Regions from separate parts of the Anoxybacillus kestanbolensis genome, predicted to be linked through region 2. Evidence: a T-box and tRNA genes for the amino acid it is inferred to sense, from the RefSeq annotation. Region 2 holds a T-box; the other holds one or more tRNA genes.
What was found. The T-box of region 2 lies ahead of ileS (isoleucine--tRNA ligase). A T-box ahead of a tRNA ligase gene usually reads a tRNA of that ligase, here a tRNA-Ile.
Positions count from the first base shown of each region.

Region 1: it encodes a tRNA-Ile, which carries the amino acid that the T-box ahead of ileS (isoleucine--tRNA ligase) is inferred to sense. The anticodon was not compared.

Region 1 covers NZ_MQAD01000005.1:697,105-712,122, forward strand. Annotated here, with positions in the region: gene BO219_RS05975 (endolytic transglycosylase MltG) at 1-53, shown strand, start outside; gene phoU (phosphate signaling complex protein PhoU) at 83-742, opposite strand; gene pstB (phosphate ABC transporter ATP-binding protein PstB) at 796-1,605, opposite strand; gene pstA (phosphate ABC transporter permease PstA) at 1,632-2,513, opposite strand; gene pstC (phosphate ABC transporter permease subunit PstC) at 2,516-3,466, opposite strand; gene BO219_RS06000 (PstS family phosphate ABC transporter substrate-binding protein) at 3,542-4,504, opposite strand; gene BO219_RS06005 (peptidoglycan D,D-transpeptidase FtsI family protein) at 4,618-6,771, opposite strand; gene BO219_RS06010 (MFS transporter) at 6,832-8,046, opposite strand; gene sodA (superoxide dismutase SodA) at 8,138-8,746, opposite strand; tRNA gene BO219_RS06020 (tRNA-Ile) at 8,913-8,986, opposite strand; gene BO219_RS06025 (DUF1189 domain-containing protein) at 9,105-9,878, shown strand; gene BO219_RS06030 (methyl-accepting chemotaxis protein) at 9,891-11,615, opposite strand; gene BO219_RS06035 (type IV pilus assembly protein FimV) at 11,779-12,090, shown strand; gene ispG (flavodoxin-dependent (E)-4-hydroxy-3-methylbut-2-enyl-diphosphate synthase) at 12,170-13,264, shown strand; gene BO219_RS06045 (hypothetical protein) at 13,286-13,618, opposite strand; gene BO219_RS06050 (5' nucleotidase, NT5C type) at 13,749-14,324, shown strand; gene BO219_RS06055 (Fur family transcriptional regulator) at 14,327-14,752, opposite strand; gene BO219_RS06060 (metal ABC transporter permease) at 14,759-15,018, opposite strand, start outside.
Region 2 covers NZ_MQAD01000019.1:33,081-48,098, reverse strand. Annotated here, with positions in the region: gene BO219_RS10420 (YggT family protein) at 1-152, shown strand, start outside; gene BO219_RS10415 (YlmH family RNA-binding protein) at 152-925, shown strand; gene BO219_RS10410 (DivIVA domain-containing protein) at 989-1,492, shown strand; T-box leader at 1,537-1,752, shown strand; gene ileS (isoleucine--tRNA ligase) at 1,797-4,553, shown strand; gene lspA (signal peptidase II) at 4,629-5,117, shown strand; gene BO219_RS10395 (RluA family pseudouridine synthase) at 5,092-6,003, shown strand; gene pyrR (bifunctional pyr operon transcriptional regulator/uracil phosphoribosyltransferase PyrR) at 6,158-6,694, shown strand; gene BO219_RS10385 (solute carrier family 23 protein) at 6,813-8,105, shown strand; gene BO219_RS10380 (aspartate carbamoyltransferase catalytic subunit) at 8,248-9,171, shown strand; gene BO219_RS10375 (dihydroorotase) at 9,137-10,423, shown strand; gene BO219_RS10370 (carbamoyl phosphate synthase small subunit) at 10,420-11,514, shown strand; gene carB (carbamoyl-phosphate synthase large subunit) at 11,507-14,698, shown strand; gene BO219_RS10360 (dihydroorotate dehydrogenase electron transfer subunit) at 14,695-15,018, shown strand, end outside.

The DNA of each region.
Region 1 (15,018 bases), on a different contig from region 2:
TTGTTACAAGTGACATGTCATATGAACAAATCACCAAAAAAATCACAAAATAAGGATGTCCGCTGTTGGACATCCTTTTGCTTTAATCGTTTAAGTCGTAATGTCTTCCCTTGACTAAATAAAAGACATTTTCAGCGATGTTTGTCGCGTGATCTGCAATACGTTCAATGTAACGTGCAGTAAACGAAAGCTGAGTAATTTGCGACATCGCATCTGGATGTGCTTTTGTGCGCTCGAGCAATTCCCGAATCGTTTCGCCGTACAAACGATCAACTTCATCGTCCATGTCAGCCACTTTTTTCGCTGTAACGACATCTTCTTCGTAATACGCTTTTAACGTTAACGAAAGCATATTTACTGCGATTTCATGCATTTTTTCTAATTTATTTAATGAAATAACAAATGGCTGTTCACCGATTCGAATAGCCGATTTCGCAATGTTGACAGCAAAATCCGCCATTCTCTCAACGTCCGTTGCAATTTTAATCGCAACAATAATGCGGCGCAAATCGATTGCAACAGGTTGTTGTTTTGCAATTAGTAAAATCGCAAAATCGTTAATTTCCTCATCAAGTAGATCAATTTTTGTATCGTTCTCGAGCACTTGCAATGCTAAATCGCTATTTTTTGTTTTTAACGCTTCAAACGACTGCGTTAATGCGATTTCAGCGAGACTTCCGAGCTGTAGTAATTGATCGCGCAACGTTTGCAAATCGTAATCAAATTTCTCACGTACAGACATGCTTACTCCCCCTTTATTTTGAAAAAATCGTGCGAGCGTACCCGCACGATTTTTTATCCAAATCGACCTGTAATGTAATCTTCTGTTCGTTTATCGTCTGGATTCGAGAATAATTTATCTGTGTCGCTATATTCGATCACTTCACCGTTCAAGAAAAACGCCGTTTTATCAGAAATACGAGCCGCCTGTTGCATATTATGTGTAACGATAATAATGCTGTAGTTTTTCTTTAGCTCTTGCACAAGCTCTTCTACTTTCAATGTTGAAATTGGGTCAAGTGCAGATGTCGGTTCATCCATTAAAATAACATCTGGCTCAATCGCTAAACAGCGAGCAATACATAGACGTTGTTGTTGTCCACCAGACAGTCCATATGCATTCGTATGCAAACGGTCTTTTACCTCATCCCAAATCGCCGCACCGCGTAAACTTCTTTCAACGATCTCATCTAAAATTTTCTTGTCACGAATACCGTGAATACGCGGACCGTATGCCACGTTATCATAAATTGATTTCGGGAACGGGTTAGGCTTTTGGAATACCATGCCGACTTGCGTACGCAATTCTTCGACACGATACGATTTATCAAAAATGTTGCGCCCGCGATACGTAATTTCTCCGGATGTGCGAACGCTTGGCACAAGCTCAATCATTCGGTTTAACGTTTTAATGTATGTCGACTTTCCACATCCCGACGGACCGATAATCGCTGTGACTTCATTTTCGTAAATATCTAAGTCAATATTTTTTAACGCATGATGTTCTCCATACCATAAATTTAAGTTTTTCGTCCGATACACAACATTTTTTTCGCTTCGTTCTTCAGCTTGTTTATTACGTTCTTTCACAACTGTTAATTCCATTAATAAGTTCCCCTTTCAACGCACGATTAATAACGTTTTTGAAACTTGTTGCGAATAAAAATGGCAATTGAGTTCATCAAGATTAACACAACGAGCAAGACGACGATTCCCGCTGCCGCGACATGTTGGAAATCAGCTTGCGGACGTGACGTCCAGTTGTAAATTTGCATCGGCATAACCGTAAATGTATCCAAAATACCGTGTGGTAAATAGGCTAAAAACGTCGGAATTCCTAAAACGACAAGCGGTGCCGTTTCACCGATCGCACGTGATAAAGCTAGAATGCTACCTGTTAAAATACCGGGGATCGCTGCTGGAAGAACGATACGATAAATCGTTTGCCATTTCGTCGCTCCCATACCATATGATGCTTCGCGCAATTGATTCGGCACGGCACGAAGCGCCTCTTGTGCCGCAACGACGATGACAGGAAGCACAAGCAAACTCATCGTTAAACCAGCCGCTAGAATGCTACGACCTAAATTCAATTCACGAACGAAAAGCGTTAAACCGAGCAAACCGAATACGATCGACGGAACACCTGCTAAGTTGGAAATATTCGTTTGAATAAAATCTGTAAAACGATTTTTTTTCGCATATTCCTCTAAATAAATGGCAGTTCCTACGCCAAGAATAAGCGAAACAGGGGCAACGATGACCATTAACCATAATGAACCAACTAATCCCGCTTTAATTCCTGCTTTTTCCGGACGACGAGACGGGAAGTTATTTAAAAAGTCCATGTTTAGCCAGCCAAGTGCTTGAGTGAGTATCCGATATAGAAGGACGACGAGAACAATCAATCCGAATAATGTCGCCAAGAAAAACAAAAATTTTAACACATTATTGCGTAACAGACGACCGTTCATATGTTGAACGACACGTTGTTTATCAATTAACTTTTCCATGATTAATACTCCTCCCTAAAGCGACGAGAAATGTATTGCGCGAGTAAGTTCATGGCTAACGTAAATACAAACAGTGTCATACCGACCGCATAAATGCTGTAATAAACCGTTGTACCGTATCCGGCATCGCCTGTTGTTACTTGGACAATGTAGGCAGTTAGCGTCTGAATCGATTTCGTTACATCAAATGTGAAAACAGGAGATGAACCACCTGCTACAGCTACAATCATCGTCTCACCAACAGCACGAGAAATTGCAAGCATAAACGATGCCGCAATACCTGACGTCGCTGCAGGAAGGACGACTTTTAAAGCAACTTCTAACTTCGTTGAACCGAGGCCAAGCGCTCCTTCACGAATGGAGTTTGGCACAGAACTCATCGCATCTTCAGATAAGGAAGCAACCATCGGAATAATCATAATACCCATGACGATGCCCGGGCTTAACGCGTTAAAAATCCCTAAATCTGGGATGATTTTTTGCAAAAGAGGTGTTACAAATGTTAATGCGAAAAATCCGTATACAATTGTCGGAATTCCCGCCAACACTTCTAATATCGGTTTTAATACTTTTCGTGCCTTTTCAGACGCATACTCACTCAAGTAAATTGCTGAAGCTAAACCGATTGGGATGGCTACAACCATCGCAATCGCTGTCGTTAAAAGCGTTCCCGTTACAAGAGGAGCAATGCCGAACGAACCTGTTTTTTCATCCCATGGAAGCCATTCTTTACTCGTTAAAAATTCAACGATTGATACTCGTTCAAAGAAAATAAATGTTTCAAATAACAATGTAAATAAAATGCCGATTGTCGTTAAAACCGAAATGGTAGCTGTTAATAATAACAATTTTGGCATGAACCATTCCATAAACTGTTGTCCGCTTTGCTTTTTCTTATTTTCTTTAATCATCTCACGGACGGAATATGAACGATTCCCATCTGTCATCGCCATAATGTGAAAACCCCTTTCCAAATTCATGGCGAGATGAGAAGCGACTGTGGTGTCGCTTCTCATCTTCACGTTTCGTTATTTCAATCCTTCAAGCTTTTTCAATTGCTCATCACATTTTTCTTGTGGAAGCGCTACATATCCAACTTCTTCAGCAAACTCCGCACCGTTCTCTAATAAAAATTTCGCGAAATCATATACTTGTGGCTTTTCTTTTAACGCCTTTACGCTTACATACGTAAATAATGGGCGAGAAAGTGGTGCGTATTCACCGCTTTGGATCGTTTCATGCGTCGGTTCTACTGGACCGTTTCCATTATCGATTGGCACAGCTTTCAACTTATCTTTATTTTCAATGTAGTATGCGAACCCGAAATAGCCGAGCGCATTTTTATCGCCTGCAATTCCTTGAACAAGTACGTTATCATCTTCAGATAATTGCGCTGTTTTGTTTAACGGTTGTCCATCTAAAATGACTTCATCGAAGTAATCGAACGTACCAGAGTCGTGTCCTGGTGAGAACAATTTAATTTCTTCATTTGGCCATTCTGGACGAATGTCTGACCATTTCACTTTGTCATTACCGTTTACCGCACCGGATGTAAAAATTTTCTTTAGTTCATCAACTGTTAAATAATCAACCCAGTCGTTATCTTTATTTACTAAAACAGAAAGACCGTCGAATGCAACTTGGAGCTCTTCAAATTGAATGCCGTTTTGCTCAGCAGCTTTCTTTTCCTCTTCTTTAATTGGACGAGAAGCGTTTGAAAAGTCTGTTTCCCCTTTTGTAAACTTTTCAAATCCGCCACCTGTTCCGGACAAACCAACAGATACTTTGACATCTGGTTGTTCACCCGCATACGCTTCAGCGGCAGCTTCAACAATCGGATAAACAGTAGACGATCCATCTACAACAACGTTGCCGCTTAATTGCTCTCCGCCATTTTCGCCGCCTTGCTCAGCGCCGCCACCACATGCTGTTGTAAATGCTAATACAGCGCTTGTTACACTTGCGAGTGCAAACCATTTGTTTTTCTTCATCTTTTGATTTCCCCCTACTTTTTCATTAGTTTTTGTCCCACGAGTTATAGAATAATGGAAAGGTATTAAATTCGTTTTAAACAAATGTTAAGCTTTTGTAAATTCGCTTTCTTTTATCTTTCCATTGTTTGTTCCTCATTATTCAACGGTTCAGTAGGGGGTTGCTCTCCGAATTGGCGCTTTGTTTTCAATTCAAAATACGCATCTAAAATTTTTCTTCCAATGTAGTTATTGATCGGATAATGGTTTCTCGGATTTTGATATACCCAAGGCACAACGACAGCAAACGCCACTTCCGGATTGTTGTACGGAGCGAAGCCAACTAACGTCAAATTGTATGTTGGCGTCATCCGTCTCGACTTGATCGGTCCATCATAAAACGCCTGTGCGGTTCCTGTTTTTCCTGCTGGATCATAAGGGGCGTTTGCGAAAAAGGCACGCGCTGTTCCGTTTGAACCGTGCATAACGCGATAAAATCCTTCACGCACGCGCTCAATATACTCCGTTTTCATATCAACTCGATTTAACACTTTCGGCTCAAACGAATAAATGACATTTCCCATTTCATTTTTTTCGCTAATCGGTTCGCGAATTTCTTTTACAACGTGCGGTTGAATGCGATATCCACCGTTAGCGATCGTTGAAACGTATTGCGCCATTTGAATTGGCGTGTATACATCAAACTGCCCAATAGCTAAGTCAAGTAAATGCCCTGGAAGCGTACTTTGTCCAGGCCATCCGATAATTTCCCCAGGCAAATCAATCCCTGTTCTCACACCTAAACCGAACTGATTAAAGTATCGTCTCATAATCGAAAACGCTTCTTTTTTAATTGGTAACGCTTGATGGGGGCGGTACGTAGAGCCAGCAATCGCTATTGCTGTCTTAAACATGTAAACGTTTGACGACATTTCAAGCGCTTTTAAATCGTTCATCGGTCCCGGACGAATACCGCTATGCGATTTTTTCGTCGGTGTTCCTTTAATATACAGCGGTTCGTCAACTAGCACCGTGCCTGGTTGAATAGCACCCGTTTGAAATCCTGTTAATACGGTTGCTCCCTTGACTGTTGAACCCATCGCATACGCTGATGTGATTGTTCCAAGGGCATAATCTTTGAACACTACTTTCCCATTCTCATCACGTGTATACAGTTTCCCAGCCAGCGATAAAATCTCTCCCGTATTCGGATCCATCATGACAACGAAAGCACGATCGAGCAACTCTGTTCCACCGCGCCGTTTCATTGTCGTCAATTCTTCTTCAATAATTTGCTCGACACGTTTTTGTAATTCCATATCGATCGTTAGCACAATATCTTTGCCGCGCTGTCCTTGCGATATTTCAATCGTTTCAATAATGTTGCCTGCTTTATCTGTCACATTTTTAATTTTTGCCTTTTGCCCACGTAACACATCTTCATATTGCGCTTCAATGTAACTTTTCCCTACACGGTCATTACGGCTATAATCGCGTGCTAAATAGTAGTCAAGCTTTTCACGCGGTAACCCTTCTTCCGATGATGTAATATTTCCCAGCACTGTACGAAACGTATCACCAAATGCATAATGACGATTCCAATCTGTCGTTACATCTACCCCTGGCAATTCTTCTAAATGCTCGCTAACAACCGCATATTCTTCATTCGTTACCCCTTCATTTTTAATCATTTGTGGCGTCAACGCGTATCCACTATTCATTTCCCGAAAAATAGCGACAACTTCAAGCTCCTTTTCTTTAATTGCTTTTACATCTTCTTCTGTAATGCGCTCAAGTTGCAGTCGATAAATATCTTTATCTTTCAACTTTTTAGCGCGAAACTGTTTCCATTCTTTTTCTGTAATTTTTTCTTTCGCCTTCTCCTCATTTGTTAAAATCCAATAGTCTTTTATATCTCGCTCTGTCACACGATCCGTCGGCTTTTCAATATACATTGCTAACTTTTTTGCTACTTCAATCATTTCCGAAGGTTTTGTTGTTTGGGTGCGCGTATACGTAATCGCATGAAGCGGTTCGTTATCGACAACGACTTGGTAGTTACGGTCATAAATTTTGCCACGCGGCGCCGGTGTATTGACAGTGACGTTTTCCGTTCGCTCAACCTCTTTTCGATATTGCTCACCATAAACGATTTGGATGACACCTAATCGTAAAATAAGCGCAGAAAAGAGTAAAAATACAATAAAAAATAGCACGTTTAACCGAAATGGCACCTGCATTCGTTTTTTCTTTTTCTTCGCTTTTTGAGCATGTTGTATTTGTTTCAAAACGTGCGAGCACCTCCTTTACTTGCTCCTTCTCATTGTAAAAGAAACGCTCGCAAATTTCTACATTGAAAGTCGAATGCGTCTTACAAAAAAATAAATAATTAAATGACCGGCTCCAACAATTAACATTAGTGATGGAATTGCTTCTTTTGCGTCAAATAGCGTAATGGCTAATAAAAACAACAGAACAGATGTAGCACGCCCACCATTCAAAAACAATTCCCGCATCACAATATATTCAATGCGCCACTCCTTTGCGTGATTGCTTTGTCCAATGACGTCAAATGTAAGCGACAAATACGGGACAAGCAAAATCGGATAACCAACAGCAATAAGCGCACCGTATATCATCAGCTTTGTGTACGACAAATCAAAAACGAGTAAAAAAACAGAAGCATACAATAACACGCCACCAAATAAAATCGCGCGCAATCGCCAGCGTTGCTTTATATATTTGGATGCAAACGAGTACGTCATGAAGGAAACAACTGCGTTAATAAAACCAAATACGCCAAGCGCTTTTTCTGTTCCTGTTGTTATAAATAAAAAAATAGAAACGATAAACACAAATGTTCCTTCCCGAAATCCTTGAAAAAAGTGGGCGTTTGTAATCATTTTCCAATTTTTGTTTTTCTTTCGTTCATCGTATGCTGAACGAAGTGCGAATCGCCCTGATGAGCCTCGTCGATGTAGGAAGAAGCTGAGGATCACCGCGGCAATAAACAAACATAAAGAAGCTAAAAAAATCGCCATGTACCCCGTAAACTTTTCACTCGAAGCGATAACCCATCCTGCTAGCGGTGGCCCAATCATTCCTGCCACAGATGTCATCGCTCCAAGCAACCCGTTAAATAAATCGCGCGTATTTGGCTCAGTAATTTCAAATGTTAATACGTTAAATGCAAGCCAATAAAAGCCATAACCAACACCAAGCAAACCACCAAGGAAAAACAAATGATTCATCGCTTGATTTCCACTGAATAATACGACTAAAAAAAAGAGTGCCAAAAACGTCACGCCCATTCGTAAAACGATGACGCGATCAATTTTTTTGGCGATTTTCCCAGCAACGATAAATGCAAGCGGCTGCCATGTGACAATCGCTAAATTGTACACACCTAGGGCATGAAAACTGTTCACTTTTTTCCAAACATATACGTTTACAAACGTATTGGACAAAGCGATGCTAAGAGAATACAATCCGCCGATTGCTAGTAAAAGAAACAATTGGCGATGTGTGTGAATGTGCGCGATGATTCGTTTCCATCTGTTCATAGGCAAACTCCCTTTCTTGACAAGTAGTTTGCCTACTCTTTTGTAGCGATATGCAAAAAGAGCTCGACAAAATTTGCCGAGCTCTTCATCATTATTTTGCTGCTGCGTAACGTTTGGCAACTTCGTCCCAGTTGACAACATTCCAAAACGCTGAAATATAATCTGGACGACGGTTTTGGTATTTTAAGTAGTATGCATGCTCCCATACATCTAATCCTAAAATTGGTGTTTTACCTTCCATTAATGGCGTATCTTGGTTTGGTGTACTTGTTACCTCAAGCTGACCGTTGTGCACAACAAGCCATGCCCAACCAGACCCAAAACGTGTTGCAGCCGCCTTTGAAAATTCTTCTTTAAACTTTTCAAAGCTGCCGAATGTATTGTTAATTGCTTCAGCTAATTCACCTGTAGGCTCACCGCCACCATTTGGTGAAAGAATTGTCCAAAAGAGCGAATGATTTGCATGCCCTCCTCCGTTGTTACGAACAGCTGTACGGATGTTTTCCGGCACCTCGTTTAAATGAGCCATTAGCTCTTCGATTGTTTTGCTTTGTAATTCTGGATGACCTTCAAGCGCTGCGTTTAAGTTTGTTACATATGCGTTATGATGTTTTGTGTGATGAATGTTCATCGTTTCCTTATCAATATGTGGCTCTAACGCATCGTAAGCATAAGGCAATTGTGGTAATTCAAATGCCATACTTCATTCCTCCTCATTTATTATGTAATTGGTCACAAATGAAACCGTTCAATCACATTTAGAAACAGAAAAGTTTCATAAGTGAACCTACTTTAAGAGTACCAAAATAAAACGAATGTTTCAAATTATTTGCAAAAAAACTCGCTAATTCACTTAGCGAGGAAAATGGACCCTGCAGGACTCGAACCTGCGACCAGACGGTTATGAGCCGTCCGCTCTAACCAGCTGAGCTAAGGGTCCATCATATCCGATGGTAATTTTAGCAAAAATGATGAAAGGCGTCAATACGAGACAAAATGGTTGTGTAGCGAATAGAAAAAGAAGTAGAATGAAAAATGATGATGCCTAAAGGATGTGAATGATCATGTGGAAACGGTTGTTACAAAGTCTTTATTCGCCTGTACATATTGCCCGCTTTCGCTTTCATCCGATCGGAAAAGCGATTAGTTACGTGTTCTTTTTATCGCTTATTGCGACGTTGCCGATTGCTATTTATTTTATAATAAGTATAAACAAAACGATCGACTCAACGCGCGAACTATTGAGCGAGGAGCTTCCCCCATTTGAAGTCGTCGATGGCATATTGACATCGGACGAAAAAAAACCAATTGAGCTCATACATCCTGACGTGACTATTTTATTAGATAGCACAGGTACATTAACTACCGATGACGTAGCGCGCTACACAAATGCAGTAGCGTTTTTAAAAGAAGACTTTTCGCTCGTTGTAAATGGCCACGTTCAATCGTATCCGTATGCCGTCATGCAAGTAGATCGCTTTACAAACAAAGACGTATATGAATTTACACGCACGTTGCAATCATTACTTCCTATCGTCATTTCACTATCGTTTTTTGTTTTATACTTTTTCACATGTACAAGTAAATTTCTTTACGTGACCGTTCTTGCATTCATCGGTCTCATTTTTCGCGGCACATTAAATAAGCGTGGAACGTACCGTCATATGTGGAGCATCTCCGCTTATTCGATTACATTATCAACTATCTTTTTTACAATAATGGAATCGTTGCAAATTGTTGTTCCTTATGCCGTTGCTTTAGACTGGTTCGTTTCTGTCACGATTTTGTTCGCTTCCATTAAAGAACTCCCTTCTATGAAAGAAGCAGGCTGATCCGCCTGCTTCTTATAGTTTAAATGATGAAGTGATTGTAGATAACGATTGCGATAATTCATTTAATCGTTCACCAACACGATACATATCATTCATCTGCTTCGTTTGGTCATACGAAAACGACATCATTTCTTCCGCACTTGCAAGCGTTTGTTGGGCAACGGAGGCAAACGCCATCGTTACAGTCTCGATCATCGGCAATAATTGTTGAAACTGCTCTAGTTCATTTTCCATTTGTGCTACGTTACGATTGACGCGTTGAATTTCTTTCAACAAATGGTCAAATGAATGTTTCGCTTCGTTTGCAGACATGAGTTGATGTTGTAAATGTTCGACCATTCCTTCAAATTGATTCGTCGCATGAATCGATACTTCTTCCATCGCAAAAATGGATGATGTAATTTCTTCCGTTGCTTTCGAAGCATGTTCCGCTAACTTTCTCACTTCTGTAGCGACAACCGCGAACCCTTTTCCTGCTTCACCAGCACGGGCAGCTTCAATTGTGGCATTGAGTGCTAATAACTTCGTTTGCTCAGCGATTTGGCGAATGACATCGACAACTTTTGTAATCGACGTGGAATGATGTTTCACACTTTGAATCGTATCGTTTACTTCTTTGAATTGTTGAGCAAATAAGTGAATATCAGCAATTAAATGCGTCAGACGCTTTTCGCCACTTTCCGAAGATTTATTCATATCAAACGCACTTGTTGAAATGTTTTGTACGCTTGTTAGCACATGTTGCATTCGTTTTTTCATCTCAGCTACCCGATGAATGCTTTCATCTGAAGCGTTTGCTGTTTCTTCTGCCCCTTGCTTTACGGTTGCAATGGCTGATATGAGCTGATCGTTCGACTCAATCGCGTGTTCAGACACATGCTTTGAGTCTCCTCCTGTCATGGCCAACTGCCTCGTCGTTTCATTCATTTCGCAAATGACATGTTTCATGCTCGTCAACATCCGTTGGAAGCTACGTGCAAGTGAATCAATCTCCGGCGCAGTTGAATAAATCTGCTCATTGATTGTTAAATCTCCACGCGACAATCGACTCATTGCATGACGAAGGTGAGCAATCGGCTTCGTTAATCCACTAACTAACCATTTAATCATGATCGTTGAAATGATAACGCTGATCATAATCGTTACAATTGTTAACTTGGCAAGCTGTTGAATCGGCTTCATAAATTGTTCATCCGGCACAGCAACGACATATGTTCCTTTTAATTCTTGAATCGTCTTATATGCAAATGTATATGTACGTCCGTTCCACTCCAAATGCGAAACGCCATTTTTTCGTTTCACAATCGTTTCTTTGATCGATTTTGTTACGTTCAGCTGTTCATTTCGCTCAAATGTTTTTACTTTTCCATCACTTATTAAAAAAACATCTACACTTAACCCATCTTGCATCAGTTCTGCTCTTTGCTGCTTAATTGCAGAACGTAAACTTTTGTCAAACAGTTTTTCATTTCCGGCATGAATATACAGCAAATTACGTAATACTTCAAACATCATCGTCGCTTCTCTCTCAAGGCGGTTTTCGATCGCTTTTACAGTCGTTTCTTTCGCCTGATGATAAGCAATCATCCCCACAATGCTAAGCGAAGTAATTAGAACACTAAAAAATAAAATGAATAGACGGTTTTGTAAACTCATTTTTAATAACCATTGTTTTACTTTCGGTGATGGTTGAATACGAAATATTCTTATATGCGGTTTTATATTTTTCAATGGCACGGCACATCCCCCCTTCGACAAATACAGACAAAGAATACTAAAAAAATATGAATGGGATGTTAAACAAATGTGAAGTGATGTAAAAGAAGTGTAATTTTTGTGCATATATGATAAGGACAAGCCATATGCATGAAGAAAGAAGAACGACAGGTGGGGAAATAGGATGAAAAAAGTAGTTACCCTTCTTATCTTCATTGCTATATGTGCGATTGCTTACCATGATGTAACAGACGGAACGATTCATACGATTCGTGCGGAAAAAACGAACAAGCGGACGAACGAATTACCTTATCGCGAAATAACCGTCCAACGTGGCGATACGCTCCTCTCCATTATCGAACGTGAAATGAATGGTAAATTGCCCGTACCCATCGATCAACTCATTACTGATTTTCAAGCGCTCAATCCACATGTAAATGCGCATTCCCTTCAAGCTGGCAAAACGTATCGTATTCCACTCTATAAACAGAAATAGCAAAAACGTTGTCAACAAATAAGAAACATTGCTACAATAAAAAATGATTTGATTAATACGTTAAAGGAGCGATTGACGCGTGAGTGAAATCATTCATCGTTCGAAAACCCGCCCTGTTCGTGTTGGAAACATTACAATTGGCGGGAATAATGAGGTTGTCATTCAAAGCATGACGACAACAAAAACGCATGACGTCGATGCGACTGTTGCCCAAATTCATCGACTTGAAGAAGCTGGATGCCAAATTGTTCGCGTCGCTTGCCCAGATGAAAGAGCAGCAGATGCGATTGCTGAAATAAAAAAGCGCATTAATATTCCACTCGTTGTCGATATTCATTTTGATTATCGCCTTGCTTTAAAAGCGATTGAAAACGGGGCGGATAAAATTCGCATTAATCCAGGAAATATCGGGAAACGCGAAAAAGTTGAAGCGGTCGTTAAAGCAGCGAAAGAACGTGGCGTACCGATTCGCATCGGGGTCAACGCTGGTTCACTTGAAAAGCGCATTTTAGAAAAATACGGCTATCCTACTGCAGATGGGATGGTCGAAAGCGCTCTGCATCATATTCGCATTTTAGAAGACCTCGATTTTCAAGACATTATCGTGTCATTAAAAGCTTCCGACGTTCGTTTAGCGATTGAAGCATACGAAAAAGCCGCTCGTGCATTTGACTATCCGTTACACCTTGGGATTACGGAATCGGGTACGTTATTCGCAGGAACGGTAAAAAGTGCTGCGGGACTTGGTGCGATTTTAAGTAAAGGAATTGGTAACACCGTACGGGTATCCCTTAGCGCCGATCCTGTCGAAGAAGTAAAAGTGGCTCGCGAGTTGTTGAAAGCATTCGGTCTTGCGGCGAACGCTGCAACGTTAATTTCTTGTCCGACATGCGGGCGAATCGAAATTGATTTAATTAGCATTGCAAATGAAATTGAAGAGTATATTGCCCAAATTAAAGCACCGATTAAAGTAGCAGTTCTCGGCTGCGCAGTAAACGGGCCCGGAGAAGCACGCGAAGCTGACATCGGCATCGCAGGGGCACGTGGAGAAGGATTATTGTTCCGCCACGGAAAAATCGTTCGTAAAGTACCTGAAGAGACGATGGTGGAAGAGCTGAAAAAAGAAATCGATAAATTGGCGGAAGAATATGCCTCGAAAGGGAAACAAAAATAAGAGGGGACATTCCCCTCTTATTTACCAAAATCGGACGAAAAAGCTTAAAATGATGGAGACAGCACCAATTCCAATCGCCCACGCTCCTAACGTTTCCGCTCCTCGACGGCGAGCGATAAATCCGAAAATAATGCCGGCCGCCCCCATAATGACTGGCATAAGGAAAAGAGAAACAATCGATAAAGCAAGTGCAAGCCAACCTATCCCCCGACCGTTTTCTCCACGCTCTACTTCTCGGTCAGAAAATCGAATCGGCTCAGCAATTTCACCTGCTGTTTCTTCCATAAAATCTTGCTCAATGTTTGGAACCGTATCTATTCGTGCGTTGTCATACGCTTGACGCTCATTGTCCATAACAATTCCCTCGCTTTCGTAAAATGAGGAGCACTATTATTATGCAATAAGCGATACGTCATTATAGATGTTACTTTATGTCAATGTTATAATGGGCAAGAAGCACCCGACATGAAAGGATGAGCAAACAATGATCAAGCGACGATTTGGAATCGATATTGATGGAACAGTCACATGTCCAAGTACGTTTATTCCATATTTAAACAAATCATTCCGAAAAAATTTAACGCTCGATGATATTACTGACTACGATTTAGTTCCTTTTTTAGATACGACAGAAGAAGAACTGAACGAATGGATGGAACGATATGAGCCGATCATTTATAGCGAAGCTCCTCTTGCGAACGGAGCACTAGAGGTCATTAATAGCTGGAAAGATGAATATGAGCTATATTACATTAGTGCACGAGGTCGTCACTTATATGAAATAACAGAAAAATGGTTTCAACAACAAGGCGTTCATTATCATCATATTGAGCTTATCGGTTCGCACAATAAAATTGAGGCTGTGAAAAAATACAACATCGACATTTTTTTTGAAGATAAATACGATAACGCATGCGACATTGCGGAACAATGTATGATCCCTGTCATTTTATTTGATACTCCTTACAATCGTGGTCCGCTACCAAAAGGAGTCATTCGTGTATACAACTGGCACGAAGCAAAACAACAAGTAGAAAAATTGCTTACAACAACAAGCTGACATTACACGTCAGCTTGTTGTTGACACATCGGACACGTGCCGTACACTTCAAATTTATGTCCTGAAATGGCGTATCCTTGCAAGTCTTCCGCTAATTCATTCATCGGACACGTGACAAGTTCTTTCGTTTTGCCACACGTCATGCAAATAAAATGGTGGTGGTGATGGCTCATGTTGCATGTAAACCGAAAATGCTTTTCTCCAGATAGCTCAGTCATTTCTAAAATACCGAGCTCAACGAATAGTGCCAGGTTGCGATAAACGGTATCAAAACTAAGTCCAGGATACCGATCTTTCATTACATCAAGCACATCTTTTGCAGTTAAATATTTATCTGTTTTCGCAAACAATTCAAGCATTTCCTCGCGCTTCCCTGTATACTTAAATCCCTTTTCTTTCATTAATCGTAGCGCTTCAGAAACGTTCACGCTTCTTCATCCTCTCTTCCATTTTTTCCACATGATTGATCCAATTAATATGCAAACCGCTAGCAAAACAATTGTTCCACCGGGAGCTAAGTTTAAGTAATAGGAAAGAAATAGTCCAACAATGACCGCAAATTCACCGAACAAAACGGAAAACCATAACGCCTGTTTAAATCCTTTCGCTATTCGAATACTTGCGGCAACAGGAAGCGTCATGAGTGACGAAACAAGCAAAATGCCGACAATTCGCATCGACGCAGCAATGACAA
Region 2 (15,018 bases):
CCAACATTTGTGAGCCGTATTTAGAGCCGTTTCGTCGCTTTATTCCACCGATTGGCATGATCGACATTTCTCCGATCGTCGCCTTGCTTGTGTTACGTTTTGCGACGGCGGGCGTTTACGGATTAGTCGACATGGTCATTCGAGGGTTGTAATGGATATTTATCAACATTTTCGCAAGGAAGAGCATCATTTTATTGATCTCGTTTGCGAATGGAAGCGGCTTGTCACGGAACAATATGCTCCGAAGCTCACAGATTTTTTAACTCCGCGCGAACAACAAATCGTCCGCTCGATTGTCGGCCATCACGATGAAGTGCACGTTGCCTTTTTTGGTGGCTCATCATCTGTTGAACGAAAGCGAGCACTGCTATATCCGACTTACATGCAACCGAATGAAGATGATTTTCAACTATCGTTGTTTTCCGTTCGCTATCCAAAAAAATTTGTTACACTCGGGCATCGTGACGTGCTCGGTGCCCTTTTGTCACTCGGTGTGAAGCGTGAAAAATTTGGCGATATCGTCATCGTTGATGATATCATTCAGTTTGTCGTCGCTAAAGAAATTGCACCGTTTGTGAAAATGAACGTCACAACGATTGGAAAAGCAAAAGTATCGTTAGAAGAACAACCGCTTTCGCAACTTCTCGCTGTGAAAGAAGAATGGGAAGAAGAAACTTTTACCGTTTCTTCTTTGCGACTTGACGCCATTTTAGCGCAATGTTTTCGCATATCACGCCAAAAAGCACAAGCTTGCATTGCCCAAAACTTCGTGAAAGTGAATTGGAAAACGGTTGACCAAGCTCATATGGAGTGCCAAGAAGGTGATTTATTGTCGTTACGCGGGTATGGGCGCTGCCGACTGCAAGCGATTGTCGGTCAAACAAAAAAAGAAAAATGGCGCATCGTTGTCGAAAAAGCAAAATAAAAGAAGGATTTTCGCAAAACATGTCGAAACATACGGTACGTACATAAGATGGAGGTGGGCCGCATGCCGTTAACGCCGTTAGATATTCATAATAAAGAATTTAGCCGAGGCTTTCGCGGATATGATGAAGATGAAGTGAACGAGTTTTTAGATCAAGTCATTAAAGACTATGAAATGATTTTGCGTGAAAAAAAGCAGCTTGAGGAAAAAGTGCGAGAGCTGACGGAAAAACTCAACTATTTTACAAATATCGAAGAAACGTTAAATAAATCGATTTTAATTGCGCAAGAAACAGCCGAAGAAGTGAAGCGAAACGCGCAAAAAGAAGCGAAGCTCATCATTAAAGAGGCGGAGAAAAATGCGGATCGCATCATTAGTGAGGCGCTCGCAAAAACGCGAAAAATCGCGATGGAAGTGGAAGAACTAAAGCGTCAAGCGAAAGTGTTCCGCAATCGTTTTAAAATGTTAATTGAAGCGCAGCTCGATATGTTAAATAGCGGCGACTGGGATCATTTATTAGATTACAAACTTGATGATGAAGCGGTGCAAGAAATAACAGAGTCTTGACGATGGCTATTGTGATTGCCTATAATATCGATTACAGTTATATCGCAAAAACGATGAAGGGGACAGTAGTTCTTTCATCAGCTTATTACAGCGAGCCGAGGGCGGTGGAAGCTCGGCATAAGCGAAAGAATGAAAATCACCCCGGAGTTCCGTGCTGAACAAATAGTAGGCCACGGCGCGTCATTCCCGTTACGAATGTCAAGTGGGCTATGTTTACATAGTCAACAAGGGTGGTACCGCGAGACCTTCTCGTCCCTTTTGGGCATGAGAAGGTTTTTTATTTACATAAAAGGAGGTAAACAAAATGGATTACAAAGATACGTTACTCATGCCAAAAACCGATTTCCCGATGCGCGGAAATCTTCCACAACGTGAACCACAAATGCAAGCAAAATGGGATGAAATGGACATTTATCGAAAAGTGCAAGAGCGTACAAAAGATCGCCCGCTTTTCGTATTGCATGACGGACCGCCGTATGCGAACGGCGACATTCATATGGGACATGCCCTTAATAAAATTTTAAAAGACTTTATCGTTCGCTATAAGTCAATGAGCGGCTATTGTGCTCCGTACGTACCGGGCTGGGATACGCACGGCTTGCCAATTGAAACGGCGCTGACGAAAAATAAAGGCGTCAATCGGAAAGAAATGAGCGTTGCGGAATTCCGCAAGCTATGTGAGCAATATGCATACGAGCAAATTGACCGCCAGCGCGAGCAATTTAAACGCCTTGGTGTGCGCGGTGATTGGGACAATCCTTACATTACGTTAACGCCAGAATATGAAGCACAACAAATTAAAGTATTTGGCGAAATGGCGAAAAAAGGATTAATTTATAAAGGATTAAAACCTGTGTATTGGTCTCCATCAAGTGAATCGGCGCTTGCCGAAGCGGAAATCGAGTACAAAGACAAACGTTCCCCATCGATTTACGTCGCTTTTCCTGTCAAAGACGGAAAAGGGGTGCTTAATGGCGATGAAAAAATCGTCATTTGGACGACAACGCCATGGACGATTCCAGCGAACTTAGGTATCGCTGTTCATCCACAGTTGCAATATAGCGTCGTTGAGGCAGATGGTGGCAAATACGTCATTGCATCGGAGTTATTACAATCGGTACAAAAAGAAATCGGCTGGGAGCATGTGACTGTATTAAAAACAGTGAAAGGAAGCGAACTCGAATACGTCGTTGCGAAACATCCGTTTTACGACCGCGATTCGCTCGTCATTTGTGGCGAACACGTCACAACAGACGCCGGAACCGGTTGCGTTCATACGGCCCCAGGACACGGGGAAGACGACTTTATCGTCGGTCAAAAATACGGCCTCGGTGTTCTTTGCCCTGTCGATGAACGCGGCTATATGACGGAAGAAGCGCCAGGGTTTGCTGGCATGTTTTACGATGACGCGAACAAAGCGATTACAGAAAAGCTACAAGAAGTAGGTGCTTTATTAAAACTATCGTTTATTACGCACTCGTATCCGCACGATTGGCGGACGAAGCAACCGACAATTTTCCGTGCGACAGCTCAATGGTTTGCGTCCATCGACAAAATTCGTGATCAATTATTGAAAGCTGTCGAAGAAACGAAATGGGTGCCAGCATGGGGTGAAATTCGCATCCACAACATGATTCGCGATCGTGGCGACTGGTGCATTTCGCGCCAACGTGCGTGGGGCGTACCGATTCCAGTCTTTTATGCGGAAAACGGTGAACCGATTATTACAGACGAAACGATTGAACACGTATCGAACTTGTTCCGCCAATACGGTTCAAACGTTTGGTTTGAGCGCGAAGCGAAAGATTTGCTCCCAGAAGGGTTTACGCATCCAGGTAGCCCGAACGGACGCTTTACGAAAGAAACAGATATTATGGACGTTTGGTTCGACTCTGGTTCTTCTCATCAAGCGGTATTAGAAGAACGGGACGATTTACAACGTCCAGCAGATCTTTATTTAGAAGGGTCCGACCAATATCGCGGCTGGTTTAACTCATCGCTCTCCACCGCGGTTGCAGTTACCGGAAAAGCGCCGTATAAAGGCGTATTAAGCCATGGCTTCGTACTAGATGGCGAAGGACGAAAAATGAGCAAATCGCTCGGCAACGTCGTCGTACCAGCAAAAGTCATGGAACAGCTTGGTGCCGACATTTTGCGTCTTTGGGTTGCTTCTGTCGACTATCAAGCGGACGTACGCATTTCTGACAACATTTTAAAACAAGTCGCAGAAGTATATCGTAAAATTCGCAACACGTTCCGTTTCATGCTCGGGAACTTATTCGATTTCAATCCTGCAGAACATACGGTAGCGATCGAGCAGTTGCGCGAAGTGGACCGTTACATGCTCATTAAATTAAATCGTCTCATCGAAAAAGTAAAACAAGCGTATGAAACGTATGAATTTGCGACGATTTACCATGAAATAAACAACTTCTGCACCGTCGATTTAAGCGCTTTTTACTTCGATTTTTCAAAAGACGTGTTGTACATCGAAGCAGCCAATAATCATGAACGTCGTTCAATTCAAACGGTGTTGTATGAAACGCTTGTAGCGTTAACGAAACTTGTTGCGCCAATTTTACCGCATACGGCAGATGAAGTGTGGTCGTACATTCCACACGTTAAAGAAGAAAGCGTACAGCTTGTCGATATGCCAGAATCCGTGCACATTGATGATGTCGATCGCATCGTTAAAAAATGGGATGCGTTTATGGAATTGCGCGACGAAGTATTAAAAGCGCTAGAAGTGGCGCGCAATGAAAAACTAATCGGCAAGTCGCTAACGGCGCACGTCATTTTATATCCGACGGACGACACGAAAGCGCTCATCGATTCAATTGAAGAAGATATGAAACAGCTATTAATCGTTTCAGCGTTTTCAATTGGTGGAACGTTTGCTGATGCACCGAGCGAGGCGCAAACATTTACGAAAACAGCGATTGTCGTCAAACAAGCGGAAGGAAAAACGTGCGCACGTTGCTGGGTCGTTACACCGACAGTCGGCGAAGATGCAGACCACCCAGAGCTATGTCCACGTTGTGCGACAATTGTCAAGCAATAACACATATCCCCCCTCTCTTTCAAGGGGGGATTGTTTATGATAAAATGAAAAAGAATTTTGCTTTGGAGGGGTATAATGTTATATTATTTGCTTGCTTTTGTCGTGATATTGATTGACCAATGGACGAAATGGCTCGTCGTTCGCTATATGGAATTAGGCGAAAGCATTCCGATTATTGAAAACGTATTATACATAACGTCGCATCGTAATCGCGGCGCAGCATGGGGCATGTTGCAGGGGCAATTTTGGTTGTTTTATATCGTTACGGTTGTCGTTGTCGTCGGCATCGTCATATACATTCAACGGTTGCAACCGACGCAACGGCTGTTTGGCATCGCGCTTGGACTGATGCTTGGCGGCGCGCTCGGGAACTTTATTGATCGCGTATTTCGAAAAGAAGTTGTCGATTTTGTGCATACGTATATTTTCAATTATAGCTTCCCGGTTTTTAACGTCGCCGATGCAGCATTGACAATCGGTGTTGCGCTCATGTTTATTTATACATGGACCGAAGAAAAACAACGAAAGGGAATGAGCGATGGAGCAAATTCAACTCACGATTGAAGAACAACACGATGGAGAGCGCATTGATAAAGTCATTGCTGAACTAAATGAACAATGGTCGCGTTCTCAAGTACAACAATGGTTAAAAGAAGGGCATGTGCTCGTGAACGGTAAAGCGGTGAAACCGAACTACAAATGCCATGTCGATGATGAAGTGGTCATTTCCATTCCGAGTCCGGAGCCGTTAGATGTCGCACCGGAGCCAATTCCGCTTGATATTTATTACGAAGATGCGGACGTGCTCGTTGTCAATAAGCCGCGCGGCATGGTCGTTCATCCAGCGCCAGGGCATATGCACGGGACGCTTGTTAACGCGTTACTTGCACATTGTCAAGACCTTTCCGGCATTAACGGTGTGCTTCGACCGGGCATCGTTCATCGCATCGATAAAGATACGTCCGGTTTATTAATGATTGCCAAAAACGATTTGGCGCATGAGTCGCTTGTTAATCAACTTGTAAACAAAACGGTGACGCGCAAATATGTCGCGATCGTTCACGGTGTCATTCCGCACGATTATGGGACGATTGATGCCCCAATCGGGCGCGACCCACGCGATCGTCAAAGCATGGCCGTTGTGGAAAACGGAAAAGAAGCGGTGACACATTTTCGCGTCCTCGAACGATTTGAACATTATACGTTCGTTGAATGTCAGCTTGAAACAGGGCGGACGCATCAAATTCGTGTGCATATGAAATACATTGGCTATCCGCTTGCCGGAGATCCAAAATACGGTCCACGCAAAACGTTGCCGATTGACGGACAGGCGCTTCACGCTGGGGTATTAGGATTTCAACATCCGCGCACGGGCGAATATTTTCAGTTTGAAGCCCCGATTCCTCACGAATTTGAGCGATTGCTCGACATGTTGCGAAATAATCGTTGACAAACGGAAAAAAGAAAAGTACAATGAGTTCAAGTGAACAAAGACCTTTAAGTTCAGTCCCGTGAGGCTGAGAAGGTGTCGGATTTAGGTGACGTATGCCTACATATACCCTCTCGCCAAACGGTGAGAGGGTTTTTTGTATGGAGGTGGAACGATGCAAAAGGCAATTGTATTAGACGAACAAGCGATTCGACGCGCGTTGACGCGTATTGCTCACGAAATTATTGAGCGCAATAAAGGGATTGACGATTGCGTCCTCATCGGTATTAAAACGCGCGGCATTTACTTAGCAAAGCGATTAGCTGAACGCATTGAACAAATTGAAGGAACGTCTATTCCTGTTGGCGAGTTAGATATTACATTATACCGTGATGATTTAACAGTAAAAACAGACGATCGTGAACCGCTTGTGAAAGGAACGGACGTCCCGTTTTCCGTTACAAATCGAAAAGTCGTTTTAGTTGATGACGTATTATTTACAGGCCGAACGGTGCGCGCTGCCATGGATGCCGTTATGGATCTCGGTCGTCCGGCGCAAATTCAATTAGCTGTTCTCGTTGACCGCGGTCATCGCGAATTGCCGATTCGTGCCGATTTCGTCGGTAAAAACATCCCGACATCAAGCGCAGAAAGAATTGTCGTCGAATTAAAAGAAGTGGACGACATTGATCAAGTGAGCATACATGAATAAAGCACCCTTTTTAAAGGCAGTCCAGCGAGGCTGACAAAGGGGATTCGTTTCCTATACCCTCTTTGTGCCTTCGTACGGACAAAGAGGGTTTTTTAATAAAAAGAAAGGGAGAGAGAAGATGAATAAACCAGTATTAGACGTGAAAGATGTTCCTTCTTTCGGACAGCTTGTTACACTTAGTTTACAACATTTATTTGCGATGTTTGGTGCCACCATTTTAGTGCCATATTTGGTCGGGTTAAGTCCAGCGATGGCGCTCATTTCAAGCGGACTCGGTACAATCGCCTTTTTAATCGTGACAAAATGGCAAGTACCTGCTTACCTCGGCTCATCGTTCGCGTTTATTACGCCAATTATTGCAGCGAAAGCAGCTGGCGGTCCGGGTGCGGCGATGATCGGAAGTTTTTTAGCCGGTCTCGTATATGGCATCGTCGCTTTAGCGATTAAAAAAGCAGGTTATCGTTGGATTATGAATTTACTTCCACCGATCGTCGTCGGTCCGGTCATTATCGTCATCGGCTTAGGATTAGCAAACGTTGCCGTCAGCATGGCGATGAACGGCCCAGATGGAAAGTATAGCTTGACGCACTTTTCTGTTGCGGTCGTGACGCTTGCTGCGACGATTATGTTTTCGATTTTATCAAGAGGAATGTTTAGTCTCGTACCTGTTTTGATGGGCATTATCGTCGGCTACGTGTACGCGTTAGCTGTCGGCGTCGTCGATTTATCAGGGGTAGCAAAAGCAAAATGGCTTGAGATGCCTGATTTCTTGTTGCCGTTCGTTCATTACGATGTACGCGTGACGCTCGACATTGTGCTTTTGATGGTGCCTGTAGCCATTGTGACATTATCTGAACATATCGGTCATCAGCTCGTATTAAGCAAAGTCGTTGGGCGCGATTACATTAAAGAACCAGGTTTACATCGCTCGATTTTCGGTGATGGATTAGCGACGATGATTTCAGCCCTCATCGGCGGTCCGCCGAAGACGACATACGGAGAAAATATCGGCGTGTTAGCGATTACGCGCGTATATAGCGTATATGTGTTAGCTGGTGCGGCTGTGCTCGCGATCGCGTTCGGATTTTTAGGAAAAGTGACGGCGCTTATTAGCTCGATTCCGACGCCGGTCATGGGTGGCGTATCGATCTTACTGTTCGGAATTATCGCTTCTTCAGGTTTGCGCATGCTTGTCGATAGTAAAATCGACTTTGGTGACAAACGAAACTTAGTCATCTCATCAGTTATTCTCGTCATCGGCATCGGGGATGCGGTTGTGAAAGTATCAGAACAATTTGAAGTGCACGGTATGGCGCTTGCGGCAATCACAGGTATCGTATTAAACCTCATTTTGCCTGGTCGCCCGAAAGTGTCGGATAGCGTATTTGAACAAAAACATGATGTCGCATAACACACCTTTTAAAAGAAGTCCAGCGAGGCTTACAAAGGTGTACTAGAGGAAATCCGTTCATCGAAACGGTCTCTTTCCTCATGCTTGTAAACACCTTGCCTCGCTCGGCAAGGTGTTTTTTTACTAAAAAGGAGGAGTTTATATGCATTTACTAACGTTAGCAGAACTCTCGGTTGATGAAGTGCTCGCCATTTTGCATGAAGCGGAACGATTTGCGAACGGTGAAACGTGGAAAGTCAATAAACAAACGTTTGTCGCCAACTTATTTTTTGAACCGAGCACGCGCACAAAATGCAGTTTTGAAATAGCGGAACGAAAACTTGGGGTTGAAGTCATTCCGTTTGATGCAGAGATGTCGAGCGTCCAAAAAGGAGAAACGTTGTACGATACGATTCGGACGTTGCAAGCGATCGGTGTGGAAGCGGTCGTCATTCGCCATCCATCCGATCATTACTTTGAACCGTTGCGCCATACGATTGACATTCCGATCATTAATGCAGGCGACGGGTGCGGTCATCATCCGACGCAATCGTTATTAGATTTACTGACGATTCGTCAACAATTTGGCACATTTATCGGGCTGAATGTTGCCATTGTTGGTGACATTCGTCATAGCCGAGTAGCACGTTCGAATGCTGAAATATTAACAAGGCTCGGCGCAAACGTCTTCTTTTGCAGCCCTCCTGAGTGGCAAGATATAACGAATCCGTACGGCACATACGTCGATCTTGACACGGCAGTGAAAGAAGCAGACGTCGTCATGCTTCTTCGCATTCAGCACGAGCGTCATGAAGAAAAAATGGGATGGACGAAAGAGCAATATCATGAACAGTACGGTTTAACGATCGCGCGAGAAAAACAAATGAAAAACACGAGCATCATTTTACATCCGGCTCCAGTCAATCGCGATGTAGAAATCGCAAGTGAACTCGTTGAATGTGAACGATCACGCATTTTTAAACAAATGGAAAACGGTGTATACGTGCGCATGGCTGTTTTAAAACGAGCATTACAAAAAGGAGGAACGAAACATGGCTATCATTTTCAAACGTGCGCGTTTGCTTAATGAGCAAGGTGAACTTATACAGACGGATATAAAAGTTGCTGGAGGTCGTATCGTTCAAATCGCCCACGACCTTCATGCAGACGCCGATGATGAAGTCATTGATGTGGATGGGCAATTTGTCGCGCCAGGATTTGTCGACGTACACGTTCATTTACGTGAGCCGGGCGGCGAGCATAAAGAAACGATCGCGACAGGTACGCTCGCTGCGGCAAAAGGCGGATTTACAACGATTGCAGCGATGCCAAACACAAAACCAGTACCTGATACGAAACAACAAATGGAGTGGCTCGTCAACCGCATTCGCGAAACGGCGCACGTGCGCGTGTTACCGTATGCTTCGATTACAGTGCGCCAAGCAGGAAAACAGCTTGTCGATTTCGCGGCCTTAAAAGAAGCAGGAGCGTTCGCGTTTACAGACGATGGCGTGGGAGTGCAAAGCGCGCGCATCATGTATGAAGCGATGCAACAAGCGGCAGCTCTCGATATGCCTATTGTCGCACATTGTGAAGACGAAACGCTCACATATAAAGGATGTGTACACGACGGTTCATTTGCAAAACGGTATGGACTTTCTGGCATTCCTTCCGTTTGTGAATCGGTACATATTGCCCGCGATGTGTTGTTAGCCGAAGCGACCGGGTGTCACTACCACGTTTGTCATATAAGCACGAAACAGTCGGTGCGCATCGTGCGCGAGGCGAAACAAGCAGGAATTCGCGTCACTGCTGAAGTGACTCCGCACCATTTACTGCTTTGTGATGAAGACATCCCAATGTTAGATGCGAACTTTAAAATGAATCCACCGTTGCGAACGAAAGAAGATCAACAGGCGTTAATCGAAGGATTGCTTGATGGAACGATTGATTTTATTGCCACCGATCATGCGCCACACACAAAGGAAGAAAAAAGCGAAGGGATGGTGCTTGCACCGTTTGGCATCGTCGGATTAGAAACGGCCTTTCCGCTTTTATATACGCATTTTGTTGAAAAGGGAATATGCACGTTAAAACAGCTTGTTGACTGGCTTTCAAAAAAACCAGCCGAGACGTTTCGCATTGACGGCGGGGAACTAAAAGTTGGCGCCAAAGCAGATTTCGTCATTATCGATTTACATACCGAACAAGCCATTGATCCAAACACGTTTGTATCGAAAGGAAAAAATACACCGTTTGCAGGCTGGACATGTAAAGGGTGGCCAACGATGACGATTGTAGATGGAAAAATGGTTTGGCAGAAAGGAAGAGGAGAATGAAACGACAACTCATTTTAGAAGATGGTACACGTTTTGTTGGCGAAGCGTTTGGAAGTGAACGACAAACAGTCGGTGAAGTCGTTTTTAACACAGGAATGACAGGATATCAAGAAATTTTGACTGATCCGTCGTATTGTGGACAAATCGTAACGATGACATATCCATTGATCGGCAACTACGGCGTCAACCGCGACGATTTCGAATCGATCGAACCGCATGTGTTTGGGTTTATTGTGAAAGAAGCGTGCCTATCTCCGTCCAATTGGCGAAGTGAGCTAACGATTGACGAATATTTGCGCATGAAAAATATCCCCGGCTTAGCAGGTGTCGATACGCGGAAACTGACGCGCATCATTCGTCAATACGGCACGTTAAAAGGGATGATTTGCGACATGGACGTGTCTGTGACGGAGGCAGTCGCTTATTTAAAAGAAACGGAGCTTGCGCGCGATCAAGTGAAACGCGTATCGACAAAAAGCCCATACGTTAGCCCAGGGCGTGGCCATCGCATCGTTTTAATCGACTTTGGCATGAAGCATGGTATTTTGCGCGAATTAAATAAACGCCATTGCGATGTCATCGTGTTACCGTACAACGCAACGGCCGAAGAAGTATTGCAATGGCATCCCGACGGTGTCATGTTATCGAACGGACCAGGGGATCCGAAAGACGTACCAGAAGCGATTGACATGATTCAACACATACTTGGCCACGTTCCGCTTTTTGGCATTTGTCTCGGTCATCAACTATTTGCACTCGCTTGTGGGGCGAATACAGAAAAAATGAAGTTCGGTCATCGAGGTTCCAATCACCCTGTGAAACATCTCCAAACAGGAAAAGTAGCAATTACTTCACAAAATCACGGCTATACCGTTACAGAGCAGTCGCTTCGTCACACGCGGCTAGAAGTGACGCACATCGCATTAAATGACGGAACGATTGAAGGGCTTCGCCATCGCGACGTTCCTGCGTTTACCGTGCAATATCATCCGGAAGCGTCGCCAGGTCCAGAAGACGCAAACGGTTTATTCGACGATTTTATTGCGATGATTGAACAGTTTAAAAAAGAAAGAGGTGTCGTTCATGCCTAAACGTCAAGATATTGAAACGATTCTCGTCATCGGTTCTGGACCGATTGTCATCGGGCAAGCAGCGGAGTTCGATTATGCGGGGACGCAAGCATGTTTAGCGTTAAAAGAAGAAGGATATAAAGTCATTCTCGTCAACTCCAACCCGGCAACGATTATGACCGATACAGAAATTGCTGACAAAGTATACATGGAACCGTTAACGCTCGAATTTGTCTCGCGCGTCATTCGGAAAGAACGGCCCGATGCCATTTTGCCGACGCTTGGCGGGCAGACGGGATTAAACTTAGCGGTCGAATTAGCAAAAGCAGGAGTGCTTGAAGAGTGCGGTGTTGAAATTCTCGGCACGAAATTAGAAGCGATTGAAAAAGCGGAAGACCGTGAACAATTCCGAGCCCTTATGAACGAGCTTGGCGAGCCGGTGCCAGAAAGCGCCATCGTACATAGTTTACAAGAGGCGTATGCGTTCGTTTCACAAATCGGATATCCGGTCATCGTTCGCCCGGCATTTACGCTCGGTGGAACAGGCGGAGGCATTTGTACGAACGAAGAAGAGCTTGTCGATATCGTTTCAAGCGGCTTAAAAATGAGCCCCGTTCATCAATGTTTATTAGAAAAAAGTATCGCAGGCTATAAAGAAATTGAATACGAAGTCATGCGCGATTCGAAAGACAACGCCATCGTCGTTTGCAATATGGAAAATATTGATCCCGTCGGCATTCATACGGGCGATTCCATCGTTGTCGCGCCAAGTCAAACGTTAAGCGATCGTGAATATCAGCTATTGCGCAACGCCTCGCTGCGCATCATTCGTGCGCTCGGCATCGAAGGGGGCTGCAACGTTCAACTTGCCCTTGATCCGCACAGCTTCCAATATTACGTCATTGAAGTCAACCCGCGCGTGAGTCGCTCATCGGCGCTTGCATCAAAAGCGACAGGGTATCCGATTGCGAAGCTTGCCGCAAAAATTGCCGTTGGTTTAACGCTTGATGAAATGACGAATCCTGTGACGGGAAAAACGTATGCGTGTTTTGAGCCAACGCTTGATTACGTCGTCACTAAAATTCCGCGTTTTCCATTTGACAAGTTTGAATCCGCCAACCGTCATCTCGGTACACAAATGAAAGCGACGGGGGAAGTAATGGCGATCGGGCGCACGTTTGAACAGTCGCTATTAAAAGCGGTGCGCTCACTTGAAACGAACGTCTATCATTTAGAATTAAAAGAACAAGTCGATGATGCATTGATACAAAAGCGTATTCAAAAAGCGGGCGATGAACGGTTATTTTACATTGCGGAAGCGTTTCGTCGCGGTGTAACGGTCGAACAAGTGCATGCATGGAGCCAAATCGATCCGTTCTTTTTAACAAAAATTGAAGGCATTGTGAAGTACGAATCCGTTTTACGCGAACATGTTGGCAATATCGACATACTAAAAAAAGCGAAAGAAATGGGCTTTTCTGATGTGGCGATTGCGAAATATTGGCAGATGACTGAACGAGATGTGTATGAGATGCGGAAACGCGCTTGCATTACGCCGGTATATAAAATGGTCGATACGTGCGCAGCGGAATTCGAATCGGAAACGCCGTATTATTACAGCACATATGAAGAAGAAAACGAATCTATTGTTACAACGCGTGAAAGTGTTGTCGTCCTCGGTTCGGGTCCGATTCGCATCGGACAAGGGATCGAATTTGACTATGCGACCGTTCATTCCGTATGGGCGATTAAAGAAGCAGGATATGAAGCGATTATTATTAACAACAATCCAGAAACGGTTTCAACCGACTTTAGTATTTCCGACAAGCTTTACTTTGAACCGTTAACGATTGAAGATGTCATGCACGTCATCGATTTAGAACAACCGATCGGCGTGATTGTACAATTTGGTGGACAAACAGCGATCAACTTAGCGGCGGAATTAGCGGCGCGTGGGGTGCGCATTCTCGGCACTTCGCTTGAAGATTTAGATCGTGCCGAAAACCGCGACAAATTTGAACGAACGCTTGCGCAACTCGGCATTCCGCAACCGAAAGGAAAAACAGCGTTTTCGGTTGAAGAAGCGGTACACATCGCGAAAGACATCGGCTATCCTGTTCTCGTGCGTCCATCGTACGTGCTCGGTGGTCGTGCAATGGAAATCGTATATAAAGAAGAAGAGTTGTTACATTATATGGAGCATGCAGTGAAAGTCAATCCGCAACACCCGGTATTAATTGATCGTTATTTAATCGGAAAAGAAATTGAAGTCGATGCCATTTCGGACGGAGAAGATGTGTTTATCCCAGGCATTATGGAGCATATTGAGCGCGCCGGTGTTCATTCTGGCGATTCGATCGCCGTCTATCCGCCACAAACGTTAACGAAAGACATGAAACAACAAATTGTTGACTATACGATTGCGTTGGCAAAAGGATTGCGCATCGTTGGACTGTTAAACATTCAGTTCGTACTATATGACGGCGATGTGTACGTGTTAGAAGTGAATCCACGTTCAAGCCGCACCGTTCCATTTTTAAGTAAAATTACGAACGTGCCGATGGCAAACATCGCAACAAAAGTCATTTTAGGCGCAAAGTTAAACGAGCTTGGTTACTACACTGGATTAAAAGAAGAAAGTGAAGGGGTATATGTGAAAGCGCCTGTGTTTTCATTCGCAAAGTTGCGTAACGTCGATATTTCGCTCGGTCCAGAAATGAAATCGACGGGTGAAGTGATCGGGAAAGACGACACGTTTGCGAAGGCGCTTTATAAAGGGCTTGTCGCTTCTGGCATCCACATTCGTCCGCACGGTGCCGTCTTATTGACGATTGCCGATAAAGATAAAGAAGAGGCGATTGATATCGCGCGCCGCTTTTACAATATCGGCTATCAATTGCTTGCGACAAACGGCACAGCGCAAACGTTGCGGAAAGCGAACATTCCTGTGACTGTCGTCAATAAAATTCATACCGGTTCACCAAACATTCTTGACGTCATTCGCCAAGGCGAAGCACAAGTCGTTATTAACACATTAACAAAAGGAAAAGAAACGGAAAGCGACGGCTTCCGCATTCGTCGCGAAGCGGTGGAAAATGGCATTCCTTGTTTAACGTCGCTCGATACAGCGAAAGCGATGCTGCTCGTTTTAGAAGCGATGACGTTTTCGACAACGGCAATGACAGAAAAGAAGGTGGGCGTATGAGAGAAAATATGATAATCGTCTCCAACCACCAAATCGCAACAGGCATTTATGAATTAACGCTTTCCGGTTCGCTCGTTCAGCGCATGCACACCCCCGGACAATTTGTGCATGTTAAAGTGGGACATCGTGAACCGTTACTAAGACGGCCGCTCAGTCTTTGCGACATTAATCACGAAGCAGGAGAATGTACGATCATTTACCGTGCGGAAGGGGCAGGAACAACGCTCCTTTCGCAAAAACAGCCTGGGGAGTCGCTCGATGTGCTCGGTCCGCTCGGAAACGGCTTTCCGCTTTCCGCTCTTTCAAGCGGGCAACATGCC